2 regions of the Streptomyces collinus genome follow, and region 2 is predicted to be linked to the other one. Evidence: predicted binding sites of a transcription regulator. Region 2 holds the regulator's gene; the other holds the start of a gene.
What was found. Region 2 encodes HspR, which represses chaperone genes until heat shock. Its sites were predicted from a motif close to TTGAGNNNNNNNNNCTCAA; they were not measured.
Positions count from the first base shown of each region.

Region 1: lon (endopeptidase La) is a predicted target of HspR. The motif match lies at 6,260-6,278, and genes of this name have one in related genera.

Region 1 is NZ_CP133771.1:5,949,260-5,964,034, forward strand. It holds gene RFN52_RS27220 (multifunctional oxoglutarate decarboxylase/oxoglutarate dehydrogenase thiamine pyrophosphate-binding subunit/dihydrolipoyllysine-residue succinyltransferase subunit) at 1-1,549, opposite strand, end outside; gene RFN52_RS27225 (sensor histidine kinase) at 1,831-2,940, opposite strand; gene RFN52_RS27230 (response regulator transcription factor) at 2,937-3,677, opposite strand; gene RFN52_RS27235 (spermine/spermidine synthase domain-containing protein) at 3,813-4,490, opposite strand; gene RFN52_RS27240 (rhomboid-like protein) at 4,662-5,453, shown strand; gene RFN52_RS27245 (GNAT family N-acetyltransferase) at 5,466-6,125, opposite strand; gene lon (endopeptidase La) at 6,301-8,724, shown strand; gene RFN52_RS27255 (MarR family winged helix-turn-helix transcriptional regulator) at 8,917-9,405, shown strand; gene RFN52_RS27260 (protein phosphatase 2C domain-containing protein) at 9,431-10,216, opposite strand; gene RFN52_RS27265 (sensor histidine kinase) at 10,585-13,995, shown strand; gene RFN52_RS27270 (roadblock/LC7 domain-containing protein) at 13,992-14,516, shown strand; gene RFN52_RS27275 (DUF742 domain-containing protein) at 14,513-14,775, shown strand, end outside.
Region 2 is NZ_CP133771.1:4,692,430-4,707,204, forward strand. It holds gene RFN52_RS21360 (hypothetical protein) at 1-69, opposite strand, end outside; gene RFN52_RS21365 (nucleotide sugar dehydrogenase) at 193-1,470, opposite strand; gene RFN52_RS21370 (peptidase inhibitor family I36 protein) at 2,591-3,256, shown strand; gene RFN52_RS21375 (hypothetical protein) at 3,363-3,797, shown strand; gene RFN52_RS21380 ((Fe-S)-binding protein) at 3,979-6,297, opposite strand; gene RFN52_RS21385 (MraY family glycosyltransferase) at 6,582-7,601, shown strand; gene dnaK (molecular chaperone DnaK) at 7,696-9,552, shown strand; gene grpE (nucleotide exchange factor GrpE) at 9,549-10,205, shown strand; gene dnaJ (molecular chaperone DnaJ) at 10,239-11,426, shown strand; gene RFN52_RS21405 (heat shock protein transcriptional repressor HspR) at 11,432-11,881, shown strand; gene RFN52_RS21410 (sugar ABC transporter substrate-binding protein) at 12,160-13,266, shown strand; gene RFN52_RS21415 (helix-turn-helix transcriptional regulator) at 13,467-14,510, shown strand; gene RFN52_RS21420 (helix-turn-helix domain-containing protein) at 14,540-14,775, opposite strand, start outside.

The DNA of each region.
Region 1 (14,775 bases), 1.3 Mb from region 2:
GCTTCGGGTCCTGGATGTGCATGAACTCGATGCCGGTGGTGCGGCAGTACGAGTCGCGCAGGACGCCGAGGATGTCGCGCAGCTTCATCATCGACTTGCCGGCGAAGCCGCCGACGGCGAACTCGCGCTCCAGGTCCCAGAGCGTGAGGCCGTGCTCGGTGATGTCCAGGTCGGGGTGCTTGCGCTGCTGGTACTCCAGCGGGTCGGTGTCGGCCATGACGTGGCCGCGGACCCGGTAGGAGTGGATCAGCTCGAAGACGCGGGCGGCCTTCGTGACGTCGTCGTCGTGGCTGGCGTCGATGTCCTTGAGCCAGCGGACCGGCTCGTAGGGGATGCGCAGCGCCTCGAAGATGTCGTCGTAGAAGCCGTTCTCGCCGAGCAGCAGGTTCGCGACGATCCGCAGGAACTCGCCGGAGGCGGCGCCCTGGATGACCCGGTGGTCGTAGGTCGACGTGAGCGTCATGACCTTCGAGATGCCGAGCTTGTTCAGGGTGTCCTGGGAGGTGCCCTGGAACTCCGCCGGGTAGTCCATGGAGCCGACGCCCATGATCACCGACTGGCCGGGCATCAGGCGCGGCACGGAGTGGACGGTGCCGAGGCCGCCGGGGTTGGTCAGGGAGACCGTCACACCGGTGAAGTCGTCCATGCCCAGCTTGCCGTCGCGGGCGCGGCGGACGATGTCCTCGTAGGCCTGCCAGAACTCGAAGAAGTTCAGCGTCTCGGCCTTCTTGATGCCCGCGACCACGAGCTGGCGGTCGCCGTTGGGCTTGACCAGGTCGATCGCGAGGCCGAAGTTGACGTGCTCCGGCTTGACCAGGGTCGGCTTGCCGTCCTTCTCCGCGAAGGAGTAGTTCATCGACGGCATGGCCTTGATGGCCTGCACCATCGCGTAGCCGATCAGGTGCGTGAAGGAGATCTTCCCGCCCCGGGCGCGCTTCAGGTGGTTGTTGATGACGATGCGGTTGTCGAACAGCAGCTTCACCGGGACCGCGCGCACGGACGTGGCCGTGGGCACCTCCAGCGAGGCGTTCATGTTCTTCGCGACCGCGGCGGCGGGACCGCGCAGCACGACCTGCTCGGGGCCCGAGGGGGCCTCGGCGGCGGGCTCGGCCTTCTTCGGGGCCGCGGCCGGCTTGGCGGCGGGCTTCGCGGCCGGGGCGGCCTGCGCCGGAGCGGGGGCCTGGGCCGGGGCCTGCGCGGCGGGCTTCGCCTGGGCCGGAGCCGGGGCGGGCGCCGGAGCGGCGGCGGGCTTCTCGGCCGCCGGGGCGGGGGCCTGCGCGGGAGCGGCCGGAGCGGCGGCGGGAGCGGTGGTGGTCCCCGCGGCCCCCGCGGCCGCGGTACCCGCCGGAGCCGAGGCGGCAGCCGCCCCCGGCTTGTAGTCGGCGAAGAAGTCCCACCAGGCTCGGTCTACGGAATTCGGGTCCTGGAGGTACTGCTGATAGATCTCGTCGACGAGCCACTCGTTGGCACCGAACGACGCGGCAGGGTTCTTCCCCGCTTGGTCGGTGTCGGTCGAGATGCTCGAGTTACTGGGGGACTGTGGCGACACGGCGGCAACCGCCCTCTTCCGCTTCACAAGATGATGGACAGCGGGAATCAAGGCTACGCCCCCTGGACGGGGAAGGTCAGGTCGGGCCGGTGCAACGTCGTGCAAGTCACATCTGGAACCGTGTTTCGGGGCTTGAAATGGCGGGAAACAAGCGTGGTTCCGCTTAGCGAGGGAAGGGCGCGGCACGGCCCCTGGCGCCGATGGCGCGGGCCTGTGCCTGATCACACGTGTCCGTCAGCGCGGACGCCCGTGGATCTTGTGGCTCCGCTTCGAACTTTACGTCAACTTGCCACAGATGACAGTCCCGGAAGAGTGACAAGAATCCGGCAACCCCGCTCGGATTCGGCCACTCCGATCCGGCCCCCGTGCAGGTCCACCGCCCAGCGGGCGATCGCCAGGCCGAGCCCCGTGCCGCCGTCGCTGCCCGGCCCCTGCGGCCGCTTGGCGCTGCCGCGGTTGAACCGCTCGAAGACGCGGTGCCACTCCGACTTCGGAATGCCGGGGCCCTCGTCCAGGACCTCCAGCTCCAGCGACTCCGGCAGCGGGCCGCGCCGCGCCTTGACCGTCACCCGGCCGTGCGGCGGGCTGTGCTTGACCGCGTTGTCGATGAGGTTGGCGACGACCTGGTGGATGCGCTCCGGGTCCGCGTGCGCGGTCAACTCCGGTGGGTGGACGTCGAGGTGCAGATGGACGTCCGTACGGGTGTGACTGCCCGAGCCGGTGGCGATTCCCGCGCGCACCGAGGCGACCATGTTGGCCTCCTTCAGCACGCCCGACAGATACGGCCACACCTCGAACCGCCGCTGCTTCAGCGGGACGACGCCGTTGTCCAGGCGCGACAGGTCCAGCAGCGTCTCCACCAGCCGGCCGAGGCGCTCGGTCTGCTTCAGCGCCGTGCGCATGGTCTCCGGGTCGGCCTGCGTGACGCCGTCGACGATGTTCTCCAGCACCGCGCGCAGTCCCGCGATGGGCGTACGCAGCTCGTGCGAGACGTTCGCCACCAGCTCCTTGCGCTGGCTGTCCTGGGCCTCCAGCTCGTCGGCCATGGCGTTGATCGTCACGGCCAGGTCGCCCAGCTCGTCACGGCGGTTCTCCCGCGTGCGGCGGGTGTAGTCGCCCTGCGAGATGGAACGGGCGACCGCCGTCATCTCGTCCAGCGGTGCCGTGAGCGAATGCGCCACGAACTGCGTAATGAGAAGCGTGGCGATCATCGAGAAGACCGTGATGAAGCGCAGCTCCGTCTTCGTATGCACCGCGATCACCGACAGGCCCGTGGTGATCAGCACCGAGATGACGACCAGCGCGCCCAGCTTGGTCTTGATCGAGAACGGGCTCACCCCGCCCCAGGGGTTCTCACCGGGGTTTTTCCGTGCGGCAGGCCCGCCGCTCATGGCGTCGGGGTCTCCAGGGCGTAGCCCACGCCGTGCACCGTGCGGATCCGCTCGGCGCCGATCTTCCGGCGCAGCGCCTTGATGTGGCTGTCGACCGTGCGGGTGCCGGAGGCGTCCGCCCAGTCCCAGACCTCGGCGAGCAGCTGCTCACGGGAGAGCACCGCGCGCGGGGTGTTGGCGAGGCACACCAGCAGATCGAACTCGGTGGGCGTGAGGTGGACGTCCTCGCTGCGCACCCGGACCCGGCGCTGCGCGTGGTCGATCTCCAGCTCGCCGAGACGCAGGATGCCGGAGCGGGGCGTGGCCGCCGCGATGGCGGCCCGCTCCACGCGGCGTAGCAGCACGTGCACGCGCGCCGCCAGCTCCCGCATCGAGAACGGCTTGGTCATGTAGTCGTCGGCGCCGACCCCGAGACCGACCAGCATGTCGGTCTCGTCGTCGCGCGCGGTGAGCATCATCACCGGCACCGGACGGGCGGCCTGCACGCGTCGGCAGACCTCCAGACCGTCGAAGCCGGGCAGCATGATGTCGAGGATCAGCAGGTCCGGCTGCCACGCCTCGGCCGTGTCGACCGCGGCCGGGCCGTCACCCGCGGTTTGCACGAGGAATCCCTCGGCCCGCAGGCGGGTCGCGATGGCGTCCACGATCGTCGCGTCGTCCTCGACCACCAGGACCCGGCGCTGTGCGCCCGGAGTAGCCGTCGCCGAACCGTTGTGGGAGGTCTGTGTCTGCTCCATCGCCCGCCCCTGGGGTGTGCTTTCCGGAATCAGTGGGGTGATTCCTTCTGACTGGCTATGCCTGCGCATGGTTGCGATTGACGCTTGAATGATCGGCGTCAGGGGAGCAGCGTACGGGGAGTCAGTACGCCTTTGCTATCCAGGGCTGATGGCGAGGTGCACGACGTCCGGAACGCCCCGGGCAACCGGGATCTCTTCGGTACGCACCTGTTGGAACCCGGCATTCCGCAAGGTTCCCTCGAATTCCGGAGACGGCTGGGCGGACCAGACGGCCAGAACCCCGCCCGGCCTCAACACCCTTGCACAGCTTGCCAGTCCGGCCTCCCGGTAGAGATTTCCGTTGCCGTCCGTGACGGTCCAGTCCGGCCCGTTGTCGATGTCGAGGCACAGAGCGTCGTACGTGTCGGATGTCTCATTGACGTGTGCGACGAGATCGGTCTCGACGATTTCCGTGCGGGGGTCGCTCAGGGCCCGGGCGGAGAGCGCGGCGAGCGGGCCGTCGCGATGCCATTCGACGATCGCGTGCTCGCGTTCCACCACCGTGATCCGCCCCCAGCGCGGGTCCGCCGCGGCGTGCGCGAGGGAGAAGCCGACGCCGAGTCCGCCGATCAGGACGTCGGGGCGCTCCCGGCCGGCCAGGGCGTCCCGTGCCGCGTCGACCAGCCGCCGCTCCGAGCGGCCGTCGGAGGTGTCCATCAGGAAGCAGCCGTTGGCGATGATCTCCAGCCGGTCGCCGTGCCGGCGCAGCACCACCTCGCCGTGCGGCCCCTCGCGACGGTCCAGGACCTCGGGAATGTCGTACGGGATAGGCATGGGGGCATCCTCGCAGGGGAGGGGGTTGCGGCGCCCGGCATTTCCCCGCGGCCCGGGCGGGACGCGGGGCGAGGCTTTCGGGTTGCTGTGAATCGGCTTTCGCGTGGCGCGGATCACAGACAGCGGGGGGTCCGGGGCGAAGGCTGGGACCTGACGGAAGGAGCGCCCGCTGTGGAACGGACCGCGCCGCCCCACGAGACGGCCTCAACGGCACCGCCCGTAGCCGACGTGCCGGCGCTGCTGGACGGAATGCCGCGGCAGCGGGGCCCGTACGACACGGCGGATGCGGGAGTACGGGAGCCCGTCCCGGCGGCCGTGCCCCGGCTGCGGGCGCTCCGCCCCTGGCGGCTGCTGCCCACCCCCACGGGAACGCCGTTCACCTTCGCCTACGCCACCCTCCTCTGCCTCACCTCGCTGATCGCCGCCCACGCCGACCCGGCCCTGGTGCACGCGCTGCTCCAGGGCTCCAGCACGGACGTGGCGCACCTGGTGCGCTCGCCGGAACTGGTCCTGATCGGCAGCGCGCTGTGGGTCGCGGGCGGGGTGACCTCGCCCTTCGCCATCGCCTTCGTGCTGGTGCTGACCGCGCTGGAGCGGCGCATCGGGAGTCTGCGCACGGCCGGTGTCTTCCTGCTCGGGCACGTCCTCGCCACCCTCGCGACCGAGGTGCCCGTGGGGCTCGCGGTGCTGGCCGGGCACCTCCCCGGCAGCTCCCTGCACCGCCTCGACTACGGCGTCAGCTTCGGTGTCGCCGCCGGCATCGGTGCCCTGGCCGGTCTGCTGCCGCTCTGGCTGCGCCTGCCGCTGCTGACCGCCTTCGGCTGGATGCTCCTCCAGGACCTGCTCGCCTTCACCGACCCGATGACGAACTGGGGGCACCTCATCGCCCTGGGCATCGGGATCGCCACCTGGCCGGTGGTCCGGCGCTGGTACGCCACGCGGCTCGGCCCGGCCGGGGGCTGAACGCGGGGCCTCTCAGTCCCGGGCGGCGGCGGGCGGGGCGTACTTGGCGCTGGTGAGCGGGGCCACGACCGTCCAGCCCAGCGCCTCGTAAAGCCCTCGCCCCGCGGGCGTCCCGGCCAGGACGCCCGTCCGCGCGCCCTGCCGGACCGCGACGTCCTGCAGTGTCCGCATGACGAGGCTGCCCATGCCCTTGCGGCGGTGTTCGGGGGCCGTCTCGATCTGGTCGACGACGGCGGTCTCGCCCGTCGGGGTGATCTGGCCGCGCGCCGCCAGGGACCCGTCCGGCGCGGCCACCATCACCCGGGTCACTCCGCCGCGGGACCAACTGCGCAGCCGGTAGCCGTCGGGAGCGGCCGGAGCGCTCCCGGCCGTCAGCGGAATCGTCATCAGGTAGCCCGGCTCGGGGTCGATCCACCAGTTCTCGTCCAGCCAGCGGGAGACCACCGACGGGTCGCGGAAGGCCTTCAGCCACACCCCGTGCCCGGTCACGGCTCCGGCCACCTTGCGGACGGTCGTCTCGTCGAGGCCGTCGCCCGTGGCGCCGAGCACGTGCCGGGTGACGTGCCCGTGCATCCCCATGTCGATCGTCCAGCCCCACGGCTCCGTCGTGGGCGGAGCGGCCCCGCGGGACACGACCCATCCGTTCACCCATGCCTGCACGGTGCCGTCCATGTCATCCCCCTGTAATGAGCGCACTGCCGAGCGGTCTATTACTCACCGGACCTTACGCGTCCTCCCGTCCCCGGCGTCACAGGTGATCGCTGACAGCGAACGGCGGGTGGGGAACAACCGGGCGCCCCCGAGCATTGAGTCGGCATAGCTCAACTTGACTGCCGAAGGGGAGATCATGGCTTCGACGTCCACACCGCTCACCCTGCCCGTGCTGCCGCTCGACGGCGAGGTCGTGCTGCCCGGCATGGTGGTCCCGCTGGACCTGAGCGACTCCGAGGTCCGTGCCGCGGTGGAGGCCGCTCAGGCCGCTGCCCGCACAACACCCGGAAAGCCCCGGGTACTCCTGGTGCCACGCATCGACGGGACCTACGCCAACACCGGTGTCCTCGGCACCGTCGAACAGGTCGGCCGGCTCGCCGACGGCGACCCGGGCGCCCTGATCCGCGGCCGGAGCCGGGTGCGCATCGGCGCGGGGACCACCGGGCCCGGTGCCGCCCTCTGGGTCGAGGGGACCCGCGTCGACGAGACCGTGCCGGAGCCCTTGCCCGGTCATCTCGCCGAACTGGTCAAGGAGTACAAGGCCCTCGCCACCGCCTGGCTGCGCAAGCGCGGCGCCTGGCAGGTCGTCGACCGGGTGCAGGCCATCGACGACGTCTCGGCGCTCGCCGACAACTCCGGCTACTCGCCGTTCCTGACCACCGACCAGAAGGTCGAACTGCTGGAGACCACCGACCCGGTGGCCCGCCTCAAGCTAGCCACCCAGCAGCTGCGCGATCACCTCGCCGAGCAGGACGTGGCCGAGACCATCGCCAAGGACGTCCAGGAGGGCGTCGACAAGCAGCAGCGCGAGTTCCTGCTGCGGCGTCAGCTGGAAGCCGTCCGCAAGGAGCTGCGCGAGCTGAACGGCGAGGCAGGCAAGGACTCCGCCGAGGAGTCCGACGACTACCGCGCCCGCGTGGAGGCCGCCGACCTGCCCGAGAAGGTCCGCGAGGCCGCCCTCAAGGAGGTCGACAAGCTGGAGCGGTCCTCCGACCAGTCGCCCGAGGGCTCCTGGATCCGCACCTGGCTCGACACGGTCCTGGAGATGCCGTGGAACGAGCGCACCGAGGACGCCTACGACATCCGGGGCGCCCAGGCCGTCCTGGACGCCGAGCACTCCGGCCTGGAGGACGTGAAGGAGCGGATCACCGAGTACCTGGCGGTGCGCAAGCGGCGGGACGACCGGGGCCTCGGCGTGGTCGGCGGGCGGCGCGGCGGTGCCGTGCTCGCGCTCGTCGGGCCGCCCGGCGTCGGCAAGACCAGCCTCGGTGAGTCCGTCGCCCACGCCATGGGCCGCAAGTTCGTGCGCGTCGCCCTCGGCGGCGTCCGCGACGAGGCCGAGATCCGCGGCCACCGGCGCACCTACGTCGGCGCGCTGCCGGGCCGGGTCGTGCGGGCCATCAAGGAGGCCGGGTCGATGAACCCGGTCGTGCTCCTCGACGAGATCGACAAGGTCGGCTCGGACTTCCGGGGCGACCCCGCCGCCGCCCTGCTGGAGGTCCTGGACCCGGCGCAGAACCACACCTTCCGGGACCACTACCTGGAGGTCGAGCTGGACCTGTCGGACGTGGTGTTCCTCGCGACGGCCAACGTGCTGGAGGCGATCCCGGAGGCGCTGGCCGACCGGATGGAGATCGTCCGCCTGGACGGCTACACCGAGGACGAGAAGGTCGTCATCGCCCGCGACCACCTGCTCCCGCGCCAGCTGGAGCGGGCCGGGCTCGACAAGGACGAGGTGACCATCGACGAGGGCGCCCTGCGCAAGCTCGCCGGCGAGTACACACGCGAGGCGGGCGTGCGCACCCTGGAGCGGTCCGTCGCACGGTTGCTGCGCAAGGTCGCCGCCCAGCACGAACTGGGTGAGCGGAAGCTGCCCTTCACCGTCCGGGACGAGGACCTGCGCGACCTGATCGGCCGGCCGCACCACGTGCCCGAGTCCGCCCAGGACCCGGCCGAGCGGCGGACGTCCGTGCCGGGCGTGGCGACCGGGCTCGCGGTGACCGGAGCGGGGGGTGACGTGCTGTTCGTCGAGGCGTCGCTGGCCGACCCGGAGACCGGCGCGGCCGGGCTGACCCTGACCGGTCAGCTGGGCGACGTGATGAAGGAGTCCGCCCAGATCGCGCTGAGCTTCCTGCGCTCCCACGGCGCCGAGCTCGAACTGCCGGTGGCGGACCTGAAGGACCGGGGCGTGCACATCCACTTCCCGGCGGGCGCGGTCCCCAAGGACGGCCCGAGCGCGGGCATCACCATGACGACGGCCCTCGCGTCCCTGCTGTCCGGCCGCCTGGTCCGCACGGACGTGGCGATGACCGGCGAGGTCTCGCTCACCGGGCGGGTGCTGCCGATCGGCGGTGTCAAGCAGAAGCTGCTCGCCGCGCACCGGGCCGGTGTCACCACGGTGATCATCCCCAAGCGCAACGAACCCGACCTGGACGACGTCCCGGCGGAGGTGCTGGACAAGCTCGACGTCCACGCGGTCACCGATGTCCGCCAGGTCCTGGAGCTGGCGCTCGCGCCCGCCACCGCGGGTGTGACGCCGGAGGTTCCGGTGGCCGCGTGACGGAGGTCATCGGATGAGAGAAGGCCCGGGTCCCCATGAGGGAGGCCCGGGCCTTCACCGTGTGGTGAGCCTGTGTACGCGTACGCCGTTGACCTGCGGAATACTTGCCGGACTGCGGCGAGGGCGGCAGGTGGCGGAAAATTCCAGTACCGGACTCTCAGGGGCCGGGCGACGACCGAGGCAGGGGCTGACGTGCACGAGGAAGGCAACGACGGACACCGCGACGCCGGTGTGGCCGCGAGCGGTGTGGATCAGCCCGCCTTCCTGGCCCTGGAACGCGAGCTGACCGTGTTGCTGCGGCGCGCCCGGGCCAGCCAGGGCGAGATGGCCCGTGAGGTCCACCCCGACCTGGAGTCGTCCGCGTACGGCCTGCTGGTCCGGCTGGACGAGTGCGGGAAGCAGCGGGCCACCGAACTCGCCGCCTACATCGGGGTCGGCAAGGCGACGATGTCCCGCCAGCTGCGCGCCCTGGAGGAGCTCGGGCTGGTCGCACGCGAGCCCGACCCCGCCGACGGACGCGCCTGGCTCGTCGCCCTCACCCAGGAGGGCCACGACCGCGTCCGCCGGGTCCGGGAGGCCCGCCGCGCCCGGTACGCCGGCCGCCTGGCCGACTGGGACTCCCGCGAGGTCACGGAACTGGCCCGGCTGCTGAACCAGCTCAACCGGGGCATGGAGAAGTAGGCCGGGCCGGCGTCCCGGACACCCCCTAGAACTCGACGTATACGACCGTCGCGTCGTCGTGCCGCTTGCTCCGGCCCAGGAACGTCGCGGCGGTGTCCGACCGCTCCAGCGTCCGGACCCGGTCCACCAGGGCCTGCGGGCCCTCCTTGCGGACCAGGTGGAAGCAGTCCGTCCAGTCGCCCTCCTCGAACCGTTCCACCCAGCGGGAGGCGCCGTCCGTCAGCGCGGCCAGGGCGCGCACCCGGTCGCGGGGCACCGTTCCGGTCACCGCCCGGGCCGCCACCGAGGGGTCGGCCGCCGCCGTGAAGAAGCCGCCCTCCAGATTGCGGAGCGTGGAGTCCACCAGCGCGTCCGTCGCCAGCGCCGAGCGGGGGAGCAGGGCCAGCCGGTCGTCGAGGACGGGCGTCACCTCGCCCTCGGGGGACTCCAGGAGGAGGGCGGAGTCGGACAGGACCAGATACTCCACGGTGTCCGGATTCCAGCGGGTCACGACCACCGTGGCCTGAGGGGTCCGAGGGTGAGAAAGGTCACAGGTTGCGGCGTGCGCCTCGGAGGTACGCGCGATGGCACGGGACAGGGCGTCGACGAGGGGAACATCCGGGAGTGAAACGGTCAGTTCGGTCAGTGCGCCGCCGAGGCGGGCCGTGAACCAGGGGACGGAATGCAGACAGCCCGTCCCGGTCCTCGGGGGCGTGACCCCGTCCAGGACGACCACTGAACCGCCCTGCCCCGAGGCCGGTAGTCCGACACCGGCGAAGTCCTCGTTGGGGCGGTCGGCGTCTCCCGGCTCCGAGGCGAGTTCAGTACGCATCCAGCCAGTCTGCACGACCCCTTCACAGTGTCCGCAAAAGGCTGCCAACGGTTGCCGTACCGGCGCAGTCGCGCAGGTCAGGCGCCGGGTTTGGGCTGGAATGGTTTGTTCCGGGAAGGCGTGGTGGCGAATACTGCCACCGGCCGTCGCCGTCGTCCAACCGGCGTGCCGCGCAAGGTCGCTGCATGAGCCTGCGGAACTTGCCCCTCAACTCCGGTCCGGGGTTCACTCCTTCGGGTGGCGGGTCAGGTGATGCGCGTGCGCTGCCCACCGGCGCTGGGAGGGTCGGGAAGTGTACCGGGAGTACGCACCAGTTGACGGAGCGTCATCCGGGCCCAAGGGTTCACGAGTCAGGAATGCGAGCACCGGTGCAGAAGACGCGGCCTCGTCGCACAGGCAAGCAGACGGCCCCCGTTCAGGGCGCTGAGCCGACGCCCCCCACCGGCAAGGGACGCCCCACCCATGTACGCAACCGGCTGATCGTCGCCGTGGCCGTGGTCGCCGCGGCCATCGCCGGCGCCGGCGCCCCCTCCGTCCTCGCCGCCTCCGGGCAACTCCACGACACCCAGGAGCTGGTGACGCTCGCGGAGCAGACGCAGGACGCCCTCGGCCTCGCGCACTCCCTCGCCGACGAGCGGGACGACGTCACCTCCTACATCGCCGCCGGGCGACCCAAGTCCAAGGCGCCCTCCGAGCAGCACAGCGCCCGGGTGGACCGGCAGGTCGAGGAGCTGCGCTCCGACACCGACACGCCCGCCTCGCTGCGCTCCGACCTCGACGGCATAGCGGCCGTGCGCAGGGCGGCCCTCACCGGCAAGAGCAGCGCACTCGAAGCGCACCAGGCGTACTCCGCCGCCATCACCGAACTCCACCGGCTCGCCGAGCGACTGGCGCAGCAGACCCCTCCGCGCGCCGGCTCCGGCTCGTACGCGCTGGCCGAGCTGGACTCCGCCGTCCAGCAGGCCGCCTCGGCCCGCGGGCTGCTGCTCGCCGCGCTGAGCGTGCCGCGCAGCACGGAGACGGTCATCGACCCCGTCACCGGCCTGCCGACCGAGACCAGTGCCTCCTCGGACGCCGACACCCGGCAGCGCGACGCCCTGAGCGCCGCCGCCCAGCAGGCCCGGCTGCGTTCCGACGCGGCCCTGGCCGACTTCCGCGGCACCGCGCCCAAGCCGGCCCGCGTCTCCTTCGACTCCACGGTCACCGGTACCGAGGTCAACTCCGCCGACAAGTATCTCGCCACCCTGACCGACCAGCCGACGCTCTCCCGTACCGACCTCGCCACCAGCACCAAGAGGCTGGATGCGGCGCTGTCCGCCCGCGTCGACCTGATGCGCGGCGTGGAGTCGGCCCTCTACGACCGGCGCACCAAGGACCTCGAGGCGCTGCGCGACGACGACGTCACCGCGCTGGAGATCCGCGTCGCCGTCCTCGGCGCCCTCATGCTGCTCGCCGTCGGCGTCGCCACCGGCATGGCCCGCAGCCTCACCCGGCCGCTCGCGGTCCTGCGCCTGGGGTCCAAGCGCCTCGCCGAGGCCGAGGACCCGGCGGCCGAGGAGCCGGTGAAGTTCACCGGTCGCAACGACGAGTTCGCCCAGGCCGTCCGCTCCGTCAACGCCCTGCACGCGCACGCCGCCGCCCTCACCGAGCGGATCACCACGCTGGAGTCCGACCGCAAGCACCTGGTCGGCCAGCGCCAGAAGATGGCCGACGCGCGCGAGGAACTGCGCGGTGAACTCGCCGAGTCCGCCGCCCAGCTGGAGCGGCTGCGCACGGCCATCGGCGGTACGTTCGTCAACCTCGCGCTGCGCACCCTCGGGCTGGTCGAGCGGCAACTGGCCGTCATCGAGAACCTGGAGGAGCGCGAGCAGGACCCGGACCGGCTCGCCACGCTCTTCAAGCTCGACCACTTCGCCACGGTCATGCGCCGGCACAGCGAGAACCTGCTGGTCCTCGCCGGTACCGAGCACGTCCAGCACGCCGCCGGGCCGGTGCCGCTGGTGGACGTCGTCCGCGCCGCGGTGAGCGAGATCGAGCGGTACGAGCGGGTCCGGATCGCCGCGCTGCCGCCGCACGCGCACATCGCCGGGTTCGCCGCGGACGACCTCTCCCACCTGCTGGCCGAACTCATGGAGAACGCCACCTCGTTCTCCCCGCCCGACCTGCCCGTCGAGATCTCCGGCTGGCTGCTGGAGAACGGCGAGGTCATGCTCTCCGTCCAGGACGAGGGCATCGGCATGGCCGAGGACCGGCTGGAGCGCCTCAACTCCCGCCTCACCGACTTCGACCCCGAGGCGCCCTACGACCAGGAGGGCGAGGACGGTCTCGGCCTCGGCCTGTACGTCGTGGCCCGGCTCGCCCACCGCCACGGCGTGCGCGTCCAGTTGCGCGAGCAGAAGCAGGGCGGTGTCGCGGCCGTCGTCGTCCTGCCCCGCACGCTCCTCGCCGCCGCCCCGGCCGTGGCCGTCCCGACCTCCGGCCCTCTCGCCGGCACGGCCCACGCCTACTCCTTCCCGGGCGCCGACGCCGAGGCCAACTCCAACGTCCTGCCCGGCCGCGCGGCCGGCGACGACCCGTTGGTGGCCCTGGCGGAGAAGGCGGTACGCCAGGACGAAGCCGGGGGAACCACCGCGACGCCCGACGCGGAACCGGCCGCGACGACGGGGGCGGCAGCCCCCGCGACACCCGCCGAACCCTCGACGCACGACGACTCGGCCGCACTCGCGGGCCCGGCGGCGCCTACCGAGTCGGGGACGTCCGTCGAGCACTCCGCGCACGACGGTCTGGCCGCGCCCGCCGAGCCGGGGACTTCCGCGCATGGGGCGGCGCCCGCCGAGCCGGGGACTTCCGCGCATGGGGCGGCGCCCGCCGAGCCGGGGACTTCCGTCGGACAGCCCGAGCAGGCTGAGCGGTCGGCTTCCGCCGAGCAGCCGATGCACGCCGACGCTGCGGCGCCCATTGGGGCGGCGGTAGACACCGGCCTGGCCGTGCCCACCGAGTCGGCGGCCTCCGTCGGACAGCCCGCGCACGCTGAGCGGTCGGCTTCCGCCGAGCAGCCGATGCACGCCGACCCTGCGACCCCCACTGGGACGGCGGCGGCAGACCCGGCGGCACATGCCGACTCGGCGACGCCCGCCGCATCGGACGTACACGCCGACTTGGCGACGCCCGCTGACCCGGCCGCGCCCGCTGACCCGGGCGCACACGCCGACCCGGCGGCGCCCGCCGAACCGTCCGCGCCCACCGCACCCCCCGCACACGCCACCCCCGCCGCCCCGCCGGTACCCGCCGCACAGGACGATGCCGCGGCACCCATGGAATCCCCCGCGGAGACCACGATGGAGCTGCTGATTCCCGTGCAGCCGGGGGAGTCGGACCCGGTCGGGCAGGAAGCCGTGGCCGGTGACGGTGAGGCGGCCATATCGCACGGCCCGTCCGTGCCCGACGCGGGGAGCGTCGGGCACGAGGGCGGCAGCCCGGAGCACGAACGCGCGCCCGACGAGGAGGAGGACCGCGTCACCGACAAGGGCCTCCCCAAGCGCACCCCGAAGATCACCGCACAGACCACCGCCCCGCGCCAGCGCAGCGGCTCCGTCGACGCCGACGCCCTGCGCCGCCGACTCGGCGGGTTCCGCCAGGGCGCCCAGGCCGGCCACCGCGACGTGGAGGCGGAGATCGCCGAGAGGACGGCCTCGCACCAGCGGCCGGCCACCGGCGCTGCAGGACCAGCTGGATCCGGAGAATCCACGGGGGGCACAGTCGAGGAGGCAAGCAGTTGACCGCGCCCAGTACCTTCGGACTGATCGGACTGAGCAGTGAGGCCCGCAACCTGCACTGGCTGCTGACCAACCTCGTCGAGGAGGTACCCGGCATCCTCTCCGTCGCGGTTGTCTCCTCCGACGGACTGCTCCTGCTCTCCTCCGACGACCACCGCAACAAGGAGGCCAGGGAGGCCCTGCAGGCCCGCGGAACCAAGCGGACCGGCCCACGCGGCTCCGCCGCAGACCTGGCCACCATCGTCTCCGGCATCGGCAGCCTCACCATCGGCGCCGCCCGGCTGATGGACTTCGGCGGGGTCCGGCACACGATGGTCGCGATGGACGAGGGCAGCCTGTTCGTGATGTCGATCAGCGACGGCTCGCTGCTCGGCGTCCACGGCTCCGCGGAGTGCGACATGAGCGTCGTGGCGTACCACATGGCCCTGTTCGTCGGCCGTGCCGGCCACGTGCTGACGCCCGAACTCCGCAGCGAACTCCGTAAATCCCTGGAGGATTCCCAGACGGCGGGGAGTGACCGATGAGCAGCAAGCCGAAGCAGCACCTGCCCGTCCGCGGCGGCGACCGCAAACCCGCCCGGGTCCGCCCCTACTCGCTCACCGGCGGCCGCACCCGCTTCGGCCACGTTCTCCTCGTGGAGACGTTCGTGGCGAGCACGGCCGCGCTCGACGCCCCCGAGGAGCGCAAGGAACTGACGAACGGCCACCTCTCCACCCGCGTGATGCCGGAGCTGCGGGCCATCGTCGAACTGTGCCGCCGGATGCGTACGGTGGCCGAGATCGC
Region 2 (14,775 bases):
GACGCTGACGCCGAGCAGGGTGATGGCTCCCACGCCGGTTCGGGCGAGCGCTCCGTCGTCGTAACCCATGTCGATCTTTCCTTCCGGTGATTTCGGGCAGCGCGAAGCAACCCGACTGGTGCTGTGAAAAGGCGGTCGTACGGGCGCCCGACAGAAACTCGTGGTCATGCCGGGCGTGCTGCGCCGTATGACTCAGAGACGTTCGACGTGCGGGGCCGCTGCCATGACGCCGCGCGTGTCCAGCACATAGGCCGCCTCGGCGGCGAGCCGGACGAGGTCGAACTCGTCGTGCGGGGTGAGCAGGACGACGGCGTCGAAGTCGGCGACAGTGACTGTCGTCGCTGTCGTCGCTGTCGCCGGCCCGAAGGGGATCTCGCGGCAACTGCCGTCCGCCACGGCCACGTAGGGATCCGCGACGGTGACGTCCGCGCCCATCTGCCGCAGCCGGTCGATGACTTCGACGGCCGGTGACTGACGGGCGTCCGAGGTGCCCGGCTTGTAGGTCGCGCCGAGGGCGAGGATCCGCGCCCCGTGCACGCTCCGCCGGAACCGCCGGCTGAGGGCGTCCTGCAGTCGCCGCACCACATAGTCCGGCTGGCTCTCGTTGATGTCCTGGGCCAGCTCGATGAGCCGGAACGTCTGCCCGTGCCGAGCCTTGACGTGGTGGCTGAGGTAGACCGGGTCGATGGGCAGGCAGTGCCCGCCGACCCCGGGCCCGGGCAGGAACCTCGTGAACCCGAAGGGCTTGGTCGCGGCCAGCTCCAGCGTGTGCCAGACGTCCACCCCGAGCGTGTGGGCCATCCGCGAAAGCTCGTTGACCAGCGCGATGTTGACGTGCCGGTAGGTGTTCTCGAACACCTTGGCCAGCTCGGCCTCTTCCAGCCCCGAGGCGGGCACGGTGACGTCGGTGACGGTGTCGTAGAAGGCCTTCACGCGCTCCAGGCAGCCCTCGGTCAGCCCGGCGACGATCTTCGGCGTGTTCTCCAGCCGCCAGTCGGCGTTGCCGGGATCGATGCGCTCGGGGCTGAACCCGACGTGGAAGTCCCGCCCGGCGACGAGGCCGGAGCCCTCCTCCAGCAACGGGATGAGCACGTCACGGGTGGTGCCGGGGTGGGTCGTCGATTCGAGGACGACGGTGGCGCCCGGCTCGATCCACCCGGCGAGCACACGGCCGGCGTCCCGTACGCAACTCAGGTCCGGCGCACGGTCGGTGAGCGGCGTGGGCACGGTGATGACCGCGACGTCGAACCCCTTGAGGTCCTGCGGATCGGAGGTCGCGTAGTACGTGTCCGAGCCGAGCACCGCCTGAAGCCGGTCGTCGCCGATGTCCTCGACGTACGACGAACCTGCGGCCAGCGCCTCGCAACGCGCCCGGTCGGGCTCGTAGCCGGTGACGGTGTGCCCGACCTCGGCGGCCCTCACGGCCAGAGGCAGGCCGACATAGCCCTGCCCCAGCACACATATGTGCATGTGGATTCCTCACCCCTGAAGTACGGCCGCCTGTTCCTGAAGCAGGCGCCGTGGCGTGGTACTGCGTGAGAAGCGGCGTGGGAACGGCACCACCGCCGCGTCACCGGACTGCCGGGCCCCCTTGCCCGACCGTGCGCAAAGCGCAACCGGTGATCTTCACAAACCCCCCTCATTTGTGGACCTTCATGGTTCAACAAAAATTCGCTGAACGGAACCCTCTTTACTGTTTCGATACGTGAAGTGCGGCGAGGACAGGGTTGGTTAGGGGCTGACGCCGCCTCAACTGCCAGCCTGGGGGGCTCGTAGGCGTTTGTGATCTTCACAAACGGCGAGCGGGTTGGCGGCCCTCGAAGTGACGGGCCGAGTGCAGTCGCGAATATCGTGCGCCCCTGTTTGCGCCCCCCTGTACCACCGCTCCGCACCTCCAGGGGTTACCCGCGGTCCGCCCGGGTCTCGGTGGGCCCAGACCAGGGAAGCCCCGCCTGGCGCCGTCAACACCGAGCGGTGGCAGGCGCGTTCGGTCGGGAGCGCGGCTTCGGCGCAGCCGCCGGCTGAGACGTGGGCGGTCTACGGGGCGAGGCGTCCGCGCCGGCGGGGGGGCGCGCTCATGGCCTCGGCGCGGCCGGTGAAACGTCGAGCCGGCAAGCGAGGATGCGAGCTCACTCATGGCCGAAACTTTTCCGTGTTGTGCCGCCCATCGCTGTGCTACATTCCGTTCGATTCCGATCACTCACGCTTCGCTCCCTATCGCGACAAGGTGAGCAGAAGCGGACTGGGGCATTCCGACCAAGTGGCCCCGTCGATCGGAATCGAGAAGCGGGGGGAAGCAGTGTGTCTGGATTCGGCAATGCCGCCGGGTGATCATTCACGTTCTTCGGTGATGAATCCTCGGCTCACCACTTGATGCGCAGAGTCGGGTATTCCGCTGCCGCGGCAGCATTCAATGACGTGTATTGACCGCGGCTCGACCACCGTCCAGGACGGGCGCTCTGTGGTGTCCTCCCCAAGCCAATTCTGTCGTGCACCGGAAGACTAGGGGATCTTCGTGCGCATACGCACCATGCTGACCATTGCGGCTATCGGGTCGGTGACACTGACCGGCGTCACCGTCGCTCCATCCATGGCTGCCGACGAACCGGGCGCGGGGCCCGGGATCGTGTCGGACGTCCTCACGCCCGAGGAAGAGGCAAAGGTTCACGCCTCGGTGGACCCCGCCGACAAGGTCGACATGTACTACAAGGGCGAGAAGGTCGACCCGGCGTCCGACTGGAACGGCGCGGACATCTGCGCCGAGGTGTCGGAGGACGGCACGATGCAGTGCTTCGACAGCGACACCGAGGCCAACAAGTTCCTGGCTGCCCACGCGCCCACGGCGGAGGCCCGGTCCGGAGCGAAGCGGGCGCTGGCGGCCAAGCCGGCGGCGACGCAGAACGTGACCATGGTGGCCCCGAAGGAAGCGGCCATCCAGAGGTACCAGGACTGCCCCAGCAGCTACGTCTGCCTCTGGCAGAACTCGAACTATTCCGGCAGGCGCCTGCAGTGGCCCACCTACGACACGGCCAGGACTCGTCACCTCGACCAGTACTCGCCGTCGTTCCGGGACAAGGCCTCGTCCGCCTTCATCAACCGACCGCAGCGGGGAGTCGAACTGTACGACTTCCGGAGCGGGCTTCCTGACCCCCACCTGTTCCTGGGAGCCGGATACAGCCTGTATTCCAATTTCACCAACATCGACTACACCTACGGTGGCAGCTGGAACGACAAGGCTGACGCCATCAAGTTCTGATTCAGGCACGTTCTGATTCAGTCAACTCGCCAGTGCCGGCACCCCTTTCCAGGGGTGCCGGTACTCTGACATTCGCATCCAGCCCAAGCATGCGACGGAGACCTCTGTGAAACGCACCCCCCACACCGCTGCCGTTCTCACGCTCGGCGCTGTCTTGATCGCCGGAACTGCCGCCTGCAGCACCGACAGTGCCGCGGAGCCCGACAAGATCGGCGTCGTGGAAAAGCTTCCCGCTGATCCGAATGAGGCGAAGTCGAAGGAGAACGCCAAGGAGTTCCGCTCCTGGGTCGAAGCGCATGGAACCGCGCAGGAGAAGGAAGCGGTCGGGCGGGTGCAGCGCATCATCGGAGAGTGGAACGAGAAGACGGGCAACGCCTACCTCTCGACCGACATCGAGGGCGGGAAGACCCAGGTGGAGGACCCGCAAGCGGCTGCGACCGCGATCGTGAAGGCGTTCGGCGAGTGGAAGGACTCGGACCAGGGGTATGCCTCGGTCTATGACGTCTTCGGCAACGCAATGATCACTAATCACAAGTTCTGAGCGAAGCGCCGACCCGCCTCCGGCTGAGCCCGGAGCGTACGGAAGCGGTCCGCACCGCCGCCCGCCTTCGGACGGTGGGGCTCGCCGGCTTCCGCAAGCTCGCCCCGTGAACGCCGACGCCCCCTGCCCGATGACTCGGAACAGGGGGCGTCGCCATGTGCGAACGAACCGCGAGAACGGCCTACTTCACCGGCTCCGGCTCCGGCGCGTTCTCCGAGTCCGACGTGCCCGCCGGCGGCTCGTCGTCGCCGTCGTCGTCGGCGTCCTCCGCCGGGACCGGCGTCTTCACCGAGTCCAGCAGCAGCTGGGCGACGTCCACGACCTGGATGGACTCCTTCGCCTTGCCGTCGTTCTTCTTGCCGTTGACGGAGTCCGTGAGCATGACCAGGCAGAACGGGCAGGCCGTCGAGACGATGTCGGGGTTGACCGACAGGGCCTCGTCGACGCGCTCGTTGTTGATGCGCTTGCCGATCCGCTCCTCCATCCACATCCGCGCACCACCGGCGCCGCAGCAGAAGCCGCGCTCCTTGTGGCGGTGCATCTCCTCGTTGCGGATGCCGGGGACGCTCGCGATGATCTCGCGCGGCGGCGTGTAGATCTTGTTGTGGCGGCCCAGGTAGCACGGGTCGTGGTACGTGATGATGCCCTCGACCGGCGTGACCGGGATCAGCTTGCCCTCGTCGACGAGGTGCTGGAGCAGCTGCGTGTGGTGGATGACCTCGTAGTCGCCGCCGAGCTGCGGGTACTCGTTGCCGAGCGTGTTGAGACAGTGCGGGCAGGTGGCGACGATCTTCTTGGCGGACTTGGGCTTCGCCGACTCGGCGACGACCTTGCCCTCGTCGTCCATCTCCTCGCCGAACGCCATGTTCAGCGCCATGACGTTCTCCATGCCGAGCTCCTGGAACAGGGGCTCGTTGCCGAGACGCCGGGCGGAGTCACCGGTGCACTTCTCGTCGCCGCCCATGATCGCGAACTTGACGCCCGCGATGTGCAGCAGCTCCGCGAAGGCCTTGGTGGTCTTCTTGGCGCGGTCCTCCAGGGCGCCGGCACAGCCGACCCAGTACAGGTACTCGACCTCGGACAGGTCCTCGATGTCCTTGCCGACGACCGGGACCTCGAAGTCGACCTCCTTGAGCCACTCCAGGCGCTGCTTCTTCGCCAGGCCCCAGGGGTTGCCCTTCTTCTCCAGGTTCTTGAGCATCGTGCCCGCCTCGGACGGGAAGGAGGACTCGATCATCACCTGGTAGCGGCGCATGTCGACGATGTGGTCGACGTGCTCGATGTCCACCGGGCACTGCTCGACGCAGGCGCCGCAGGTGGTGCAGGACCACAGGACGTCCGGGTCGATGACGCCGTTCTCCTCGGCGGTGCCGACCAGCGGGCGCTCGGCCTCGGCGAGGGCCGCGGCGGGGACGTCCTTCAGGGCCTCCTCGGACGCCTTCTCCTCGCCCTCCATCGTCTTGCCGCCGCCGGCCAGCAGGTACGGCGCCTTGGCGTGCGCGTGGTCCCGCAGGGACATGATCAGCAGCTTGGGGGAGAGGGGCTTGCCCGTGTTCCAGGCGGGGCACTGCGACTGGCAGCGGCCGCACTCGGTGCAGGTGGAGAAGTCCAGCAGGCCCTTCCAGGAGTACTGCTCGACCTGGGAGACACCGAAGACGTCGTCGTCGCCCGGGTCGGTGAAGTCGATCGGCTTGCCGCCCGACGTCATCGGCTGGAGCGCGCCGAGGGCGGTGCCGCCGCTCGCCTCGCGCTTGAACCAGATGTTCGGGAACGCCAGGAAGCGGTGCCAGGCGACACCCATGTTGGTGTTGAGCGACACCACGATCATCCAGACGAACGAGGTGCCGATCTTGATCATCGCGACGAAGTAGACGAGGTTCTGCAGCGCGGAGACGCTCAGCCCCTTGAACGCGAGCACCAGCGGGTACGACGCGAAGTACGACGCCTCGTAGTGGTCGACGTGGTGGAGCGCGCCCTCCAGGCCCCGCAGGACGTAGATCGCCAGGCCGATGGTGAGGATGACGTACTCGACGAAGTACGCCTGGCCGGCCTTGGAGCCGGCGAAGCGGGACTTGCGGCCCGGGCGGCTCGGCAGGTTCAGCAGGCGGATCGCGATGAGCACCGCGATGCCCAGGATCGTCATCACGCCGATGAACTCGATGTACAGCTCGAACGGCAGGAACCCACCGATGACCGGCAGCACCCAGTCGGCCTGGAACAGCTGGCCGAAGGCCTGGGCGAGGGTCGGAGGGAGCGTCAGGAAGCCGACGGCGACGAACCAGTGGGCGACACCGACGATGCCCCACCGGTTCATGCGCGTGTGGCCGAGGAACTCCTTCACCAGGGTCACGCTGCGCTGGTAGGGGTTGTCGGTCCGGGTACCGGCGGGGACCGGCTGGCCCAGCTTGAAGTACCGGACGAACTGGCCGATCGCGCGTGCGAGCAGCGCGACGCCGACCACGGTCAGAACCAGCGACACGATGATCGCGGCGAGTTGCATGGGGGCTCCTCGGGCCTGCGAGGGGTTTCGTCGGGTGACCTGTCGTTTTGCAGGGTTCCCCGAAATTACTAAGCGGTAACTTATGCAGTCCGTCTGAGACTACCCTCATCCTCCGCCGCACTGTAGCCGGGTGGGCAGTGATCTGAATCGCTGAGGGTTGCCTCAGAAACGGACCGGATCCGGACCGGATCCGGACCGAATCCGGTGCCGTCCCGTCGCGATCCCGACGGCATCTCCTCGTGTTATTCGTACCGAATTGTCATAATCTCGCCTACCTTATATCCGTGCTCTACGGGATCACCGCCGCCGCCACCGCCCTCCTCCTCGCCGCCCTGCTCTCGGCCGCCCTGCGGGCCCCCGCCCTGCGGCTGCGGCTGGTCGAACGACGGCGGCAGCGGGACGTGCCGCTGTCCGGGGGCGTCGCCGTCGTGCTCGTCACCGGGCTGGTCGTGGGGGCCGGGGAATGGCTGGGGCTCGCGCCGCCCGCCGACGGGACGCCGGGGGTGCTCGCCGCCGCGGGCGCCGTCGCCCTGCTCGGGCTCGTCGACGACGTGTGGCGGCTGCGGCGCCGGGTGCTGGCCGCCGGCACCGGCGTGGCCGCCGCGTGTGTCGTGCCGTACGGGGAGACGGGGGTGGGGACCGGGCTGCTGGCCGTCGTGTGGGTGGTGGCGGTGGCGTTCGGGCTGCGGGGGCTCGATCACGCCGACGGGCTGGCGGGTACGGCCGGGGTCGTCGCCGCCTTCGGGGTGGCGGCCTGTGCGGCCGTCGTGGGGATGGACGGGGTGGCCGGGGCGATGAGCGTGCTGGCCGCCGCCCTGACCGGGTTCCTGCTGCACAACTGGCACCCCGCGCGTGTGGGGCTGGGCAGTTGCGGGTCCCTGTCCGCGGGGTTCGTGATCGCCGTGGGGGCCGTGTACGCCCGGGCCGGGTCCGGGGTCGTGGAGAGCGCGGGGGTGCTGTTCGCGCTGACCGCACTGGTGGGTGCCGATGCCGTGCTCGTGCTGGGGGCGCGGCGGCTGGGCGGTCGGGGGGTGTTGCGCAGTGGGCCCGATCATCTCGCGCACCGGCTGCGGCGGCTCGGGCTGACCGCGCCGGGGGCGAGTCTGCTGCTGGGAACGGGGGCGTTGTCCGGGGCGCTCGTCGGGGTACTCGCGCATGCCGGCCGGATCGGCTCCGGTGCCCTGTGGTGGGTGGCGGGAGGGGCACTCGTGGTGGTGTTCGCCCTCTCGCGTGTCCCTGTGCGCGGACCTCGACGGAGCGTATCGCCGCAGGTCAGCAGCCCATTGCGTGTAAGGAACGGATAAGAGTTGAGCCTGCCCGACTCAGCTCTGTTGACCGGTTGGGGGCCGTCGTGCACACTTGAGTCCGTTCCACTCAAGTCAGCTGGAGGAATCAACCATGGCACGTGCGGTCGGCATCGACCTGGGCACGACTAACTCCGTCGTCAGCGTTCTGGAGGGCGGCGAGCCCACCGTCATCACCAACGCCGAGGGCGCCAGGACCACGCCGTCCGTCGTCGCCTTCGCCAAGAACGGTGAGGTGCTCGTCGGAGAGGTGGCCAAGCGCCAGGCGGTCACGAACGTGGACCGGACCATCCGCTCCGTGAAGCGTCACATGGGCACCGACTGGAAGATCGAGCTGGACGGGAAGCCCTTCAACCCGCAGCAGATCAGCGCCTTCGTGCTCCAGAAGCTCAAGCGGGACGCCGAGTCCTACCTGGGCGAGAAGGTGACCGACGCGGTCATCACCGTCCCGGCGTACTTCAACGACTCCGAGCGCCAGGCCACGAAGGAGGCCGGTGAGATCGCCGGCCTGAACGTGCTGCGCATCGTCAACGAGCCCACCGCGGCCGCCCTGGCGTACGGCCTCGACAAGGACGACCAGACGATCCTGGTCTTCGACCTCGGTGGCGGCACCTTCGACGTCTCGCTGCTGGAGATCGGCGACGGCGTCGTCGAGGTGAAGGCCACCAACGGTGACAACCACCTCGGTGGTGACGACTGGGACCAGCGCGTCGTCGACTACCTCGTCCAGCAGTTCCAGTCCGGCCACGGCGTGGACCTGGGCAAGGACAAGATGGCCCTGCAGCGTCTGCGCGAGGCCGCCGAGAAGGCGAAGATCGAGCTGTCCTCGTCCACCGAGACCTCGATCAACCTGCCCTACATCACCGCCTCCGCCGAGGGCCCCCTGCACCTCGACGAGAAGCTCACCCGCGCCCAGTTCCAGCAGCTGACCGCGGACCTCCTGGAGCGCTGCAAGACGCCGTTCCACAACGTCATCAAGGACGCCGGCATCTCCATCAGCGAGATCGACCACGTCGTCCTCGTCGGCGGCTCGACCCGTATGCCCGCCGTCGCCGAGCTCGTCAAGGAGCTGACCGGCGGCAAGGACGCCAACAAGGGCGTCAACCCGGACGAGGTCGTCGCCATCGGCGCCGCCCTGCAGGCCGGTGTCCTCAAGGGCGAGGTCAAGGACGTCCTGCTCCTCGACGTCACCCCGCTGTCCCTCGGCATCGAGACCAAGGGCGGCATCATGACCAAGCTCATCGAGCGGAACACGACGATCCCGACCAAGCGGTCCGAGATCTTCACCACCGCCGAGGACAACCAGCCCTCCGTGCAGATCCAGGTCTACCAGGGCGAGCGCGAGATCGCGGCGTACAACAAGAAGCTCGGGATGTTCGAGCTGACCGGTCTGCCGCCGGCGCCCCGCGGCGTCCCGCAGATCGAGGTGTCCTTCGACATCGACGCCAACGGCATCATGCACGTCACGGCGAAGGACCTCGGCACCGGCAAGGAGCAGAAGATGACCGTCACCGGCGGCTCCTCGCTGCCGAAGGACGAGGTCGACCGCATGCGCCAGGAGGCCGAGCAGTACGCGGAGGAGGACCACAAGCGCCGCGAGGCCGCCGAGTCCCGCAACCAGGGCGAGCAGCTCGTCTACCAGACCGAGAAGTTCCTCAAGGACAACGAGGACAAGGTCCCGGGCGACATCAAGACCGAGGTCGAGGAAGCCGTCGCCGAGCTGAAGGAGAAGCTCAAGGGCGAGGACTCCGCCGAGATCCGCACCGCCACCGAGAAGGTCGCGGCCGTCTCGCAGAAGCTCGGCCAGGCCATGTACGCGGACGCGGGTGCGGCCCAGGCCGCCGGTGGTCCCGCCGATGACGCGGGCGCGGCCGGTGGTGCCAAGTCCGCCGACGACGACGTCGTCGACGCCGAGATCGTCGACGAGGACCGGAAGGACGGTGCCGCGTGACGGAGGAGACCCCGGGCTTCGACGAGCAGCAGCCCGACGTCCCTTCCGGCGCCACCTCCGAAGACGCCGAGCCGAAGGCCGCCTCCCCCTCCGCGGAGGAGGGGGCGGCCCCGGCCGGGGACACGGGCCAGGACGCGGCCCTGGTGGCCCAGCTGGACCAGGCCCGCACGGCGCTCGGTGAGCGCACGGCGGACCTCCAGCGCCTCCAGGCCGAGTTCCAGAACTACCGCCGCCGGGTCGAGCGCGACCGGATCGCGGTCAAGGAGATCGCCATCGCGAACCTCCTGACCGAGCTCCTGCCCGTGCTCGACGACATCGGCCGCGCGCGCGAACACGGCGAACTCGTCGGCGGCTTCAAGTCCGTCGCCGAATCGCTGGAGAGCACCGCGGCGAAGATGGGCCTGCAGCAGTTCGGCAAGGAGGGCGAGCCCTTCGACCCGACGATCCACGAAGCCCTGATGCACAGCTACGCACCGGACGTCACCGAGACGACGTGCGTCGCGATCCTGCAGCCCGGGTACCGGATCGGCGAGCGCACCATCCGCCCCGCGCGGGTGGCCGTGGCCGAACCCCAGCCGGGGGCGCAGACGGTCAAGGCGGACGAGTCCGCCGACGCCGACGACAAGGAGAGCGGTGGCCCGGACGAGGGCTGACGTCACAGACGAAGGGAAGGAGGGGCGTCGAGGATGAGCACCAAGGACTTCATCGAGAAGGACTACTACAAGGTCCTCGGCGTCCCCAAGGACGCCACCGAGGCCGAGATCAAGAAGGCCTACCGGAAGCTCGCCCGCGAGTTCCATCCGGACGCCAACAAGGGCAACGCCAAGGCGGAGGAGCGCTTCAAGGAGATCTCCGAGGCCAACGACATCCTCGGCGACCCCAAGAAGCGCAAGGAGTACGACGACGCGCGCGCCCTCTTCGGCAACGGCGGCTTCCGCCCGGGGCCGGGCGGCGCGGGCGGCTCCTTCAACTTCGACCTGGGCGACCTCTTCGGAGGCGGCGCCCAGGGCGGCGGCCAGGGAGCCGGCGGCTTCGGCGGCGGACTCGGTGACGTTTTCGGGGGCCTGTTCAACCGCGGTGGCGCGGGCGGGCCGGGGACGCGTACGCACCCCCGGCGCGGCCAGGACATCGAGTCCGAGGTCACGCTCAGCTTCACCGAGGCGATCGAGGGCGCGACCGTCCCGCTGCGGATGTCGTCGCAGTCCCCCTGCAAGGCCTGTTCCGGCACCGGCGACAAGAACGGCACACCCCGCGTGTGCCCGACCTGCGTCGGCACCGGGCAGGTCGCCCGGGGCAGCGGCGGCGGCTTCTCCCTCACCGACCCCTGCCCGGACTGCAAGGGCCGCGGCCTGATCGCGGAGCACGCCTGCGAGGTCTGCAAGGGCAGCGGCCGGGCCAAGTCCTCCCGGACCATGCAGGTGCGCATCCCCGCGGGCGTCAGCGACGGCCAGCGGATCCGGCTGCGCGGCAAGGGCGCGCCGGGCGAGCGCGGCGGCCCGGCGGGCGATCTGTACGTCGTCGTGCACGTCGACACCCACCCGGTGTTCGGCCGCAAGGACGACAACCTCACCGTCACCGTCCCGGTCACGTTCACCGAGGCGGCCCTCGGCGGCGAGGTGCGGGTGCCGACGCTCGGCGGCCCGCCCGTCACGCTGAAGCTGCCCCCCGGCACGCCCAACGGCCGCACCATGCGCGCCCGGGGCAAGGGCGCGGTCCGCAAGGACGGCACCCGCGGCGACCTCCTGGTCACCGTCGAGGTGAGTGTTCCGAAGGACCTGGCGGGGAAGGCTCGTGACGCACTCGAGGCGTATCGCGAGGCGACCGCGGGTGAGGACCCGCGGGCGGATCTGTTCCAGGCCGCGAAGGGAGCATGAGTCAGATGGACGGTCGTCGACGCAACCCGTATGAACTGACCGAGGAGACCCCGGTCTACGTCATCTCGGTGGCGGCCCAGCTGTCCGGCCTGCACCCGCAGACCCTGCGCCAGTACGACCGCCTGGGCCTGGTCTCTCCGGACCGCACCGCGGGCCGGGGGCGGCGCTACTCGGCCCGTGACATCGAACTGCTGCGCACCGTCCAGCAGTTGTCGCAGGACGAGGGCATCAACCTGGCCGGTATCAAGCGCATCATCGAACTGGAGAACCAGGTCGCCGCGCTCCAGGCCCGGGTGGCCGAGATGCAGGACGCGCTCGACGGCGCGGCGGCGGCCATGCGCCAGCGCGAGGCGGCGGTGCACGCGTCGTACCGCCGTGACCTGGTGCCGTACCAGGAGGTGCAGCAGACCAGCGCGCTGGTGGTGTGGCGGCCCAAGCGGCAGCAGTCCGACTGACGCGCGTACGCACGGGGAAGGGCCGGGAGTTGACTCCCGGCCCTTTTCGTCTGTTTGGTGCACCTTGCCCCGGTTTCGCTGGGCCTCCCGTGGATGACCGCGTGGTGCGCGCCACTTGAAGGTGATTCCGCAGAGTCTTCACAACTGCTGCGGAGCGTGGTGTTGTCATCTCGTTAAGTGGTTCCGCTTGACGCTGAGGGCGCGTCCGCGTTGGCTTTTCAGTCACATGGGCACCAAAGCTGCGCCCACGTCCGAAACACACGCGAAGTGAGCCCCGCATGCGTCGTATCGCCATATCCGTGGCAGCCGCCACGATCTCCGTCACGCTCGCCGGCTGCGGCGTGCTCAATGCGACGGGGAGCAGTGACGACGCGAGCCCGGCGAAGGGCAACGACATCACCGTCGGTCTGCTGCTGCCGGAGAAGGCCAACACGCGCTACGAGAACTTCGACTACCCGATCATCAAGACGAAGGTCGAGTCGCTCACCAACGACAAGGGACGCGTCGAGTACGCCAACGCCGAGGCGAGCGCGGACAAGCAGGCGAGCCAGATGCAGCAGATGATCGACGACCGGGTCGACGTGATCCTGCTGGACGCCGTGGACTCCAAAGCCATCGCGAGCGGCGTGAAGAAGGCGAAGGAGGCCGGTATTCCGGTCATCGCCTACGACCGGCTGGCCGAGGGCCCGATCGACGCGTACATCTCCTTCGACAACGAGCTGGTCGGCGAGGTCCAGGGCCGCTCCCTGCTGGAGGCCATCGGCGAGAAGGCGAGCCTCTCCGACAAGATCGTCATGATGAACGGCTCGTCGACGGACCCGAACGCCAAGCAGTTCAAGGCGGGGGCCATGTCCGAGCTGAACGGCAAGGTGGCGATCGCCAAGTCCTTCGACACCAAGGACTGGAAGCCGGAGAACGCCGAGGCCAACATGGCCGACGCGATCCGGCAGATCGGCAAGGGCAACATCGCTGCGGTGTACTCCGCCAACGACGGCATGGCGGGCGGCATTCTCAAGGCGCTCAAGGCCGCGGGCGTGACCGAGGTGCCGCCGATCACCGGGCAGGACGCGGAGCTGCCGGCGGTGCAGCGGATCATCAGCGGCGAGCAGTACATGAGCGTGTACAAGTCCTACCCGCAGGAGGCGGAGAACGCCGCGGAGATGGCGGTCGCCAAGGTCCAGGGCCGCGACATCCAGTTCGCCGCCCTCACCCGCGACAAGGTCGACAGCCCCACGCACAAGGCCATCCCGGCCCAGCTCGTGCCCGTGGTCGCGCTCACCAAGGAGAACATCAAGGACACGGTGGTCGCGGACGACATCTACAAGCTGTCGGACATCTGCACGGCCGAGTACAAGGCGGCGTGCCGGGCCATCGGCCTGAAGTAGCAGCGCCCCCGGCGCGCACCGGGCCGGGCTCACCCACCCCCCTGCCGGGCTGCCGCGACAGGACCCTCCGAGGCCCGGAGATACCGGTGCGTACCGGTGGATTCCGGTGGCCGCCGCGCGGGGAGCCGTGTTGCGGAGCACGTCCCGTCCGCGCATAGTTGCGCTGCGGAAAGACGGCGAAACCGGGGGTGGGATGGGCGATGGCCGGGCACGGGGCGGATGAGCATCCCCATGGTGCCGACCGGCTGTGCGAGACCGGGGACCGCGTGTACTCCCGGGCCGTACGGCGCGGCCGGGTGCCGCGCCGGGACGCGGATCCGGTGCCCTGCCTGCTGGAACTCGCCCTGCTGCACCCGGACCCCGACGACATGGACTGGCTTTTGCCGACCTCCCCGCAGGAGGTCATGACCCGGCTGCTGCGCGGGATGCACGACGAGGTCAGCGCGAGCCAGCGGCGGGTGGGTTCGGCCGTCGCGGCCGTCGAGTGGTACGCCGGACTGGGCCGCCAGGTGAGGCCGGCCGCGCCGACGGCTGAGGGCCCCGCGATCCGGGTCCTGGACGGACTCGCCCGGATCCAGGCCGCGATGGACGAGGCGACCCAGGCGTGCACCACCGAGGTGCTCACGGTCCAGCCCGGCGGCATCCGCCGCGAGGCGGAGCTCTCCGAGGGGCTGCACCGGGCGCTGGCGCTGCGCGGCCGGGGCGTGCGGATGCGGGACCTGTACACGCATGTCGCCCGGCACGGGCAGGGGCTGCTGACCTATCTGGAGCTGATGGGCGACGCGGTGGAGGCGCGCACGCTGGACGAGGTGATCGACCGGCTGATCCTCTTCGACCGGACGGTGGCGTTCATCCCCGCCAACACCGACCGCACGATGGCCCTTGAGCTACGGCATCCGGCGATCGTCGAGTACCTCGTCACGGTCTTCGACCGGCTCTGGCGTCTCGCCATCCCCCTCAAGGCCCCGCTCCCCGACACCGGCATCGAGGGCATCTCCCACCGGGAGCAGTCGATCGCCGCGCTGCTGGCGGAAGGGCACCAGGACGCCGTCATCGCGGAACGGCTGGGCATAAGCGTCCGGACGTGCCGGGCACACATCGCGCGTCTCTCGGAGACGCTGGGGGCGGCGAGCCGTACGCAACTCGGCGTACGCATCGCCCAGGCCGGCCTCGACGGCCCGCCCCCCTCGGCCGCCTCCCCGACCCTCAGCGTCCCTGATCAGGGATCCCGGACCGCCCGATGAGATACCCGAGCTGAGTCCCGCCCCTGAGATCAACCGGCGGCTCCTTCGTCGTCCTGCTTCAGGATGCCGGACTGGGCGATGAGGTACCCCAGTTGGGCACGGCTGCCGCTGCCGAGGGCGGACGCCAGCTTGGCTATGTGGGCCCGGCAGGTGCGCACGTTCATGCCGAGGCGCCGGGCGATGGCCTCGTCGACGTGTCCCTCGACCAGGAGCTTCGCTATGGAGTACTGGATCTCCGTGATGCCGTCGCGGGCGGTCTCGTACG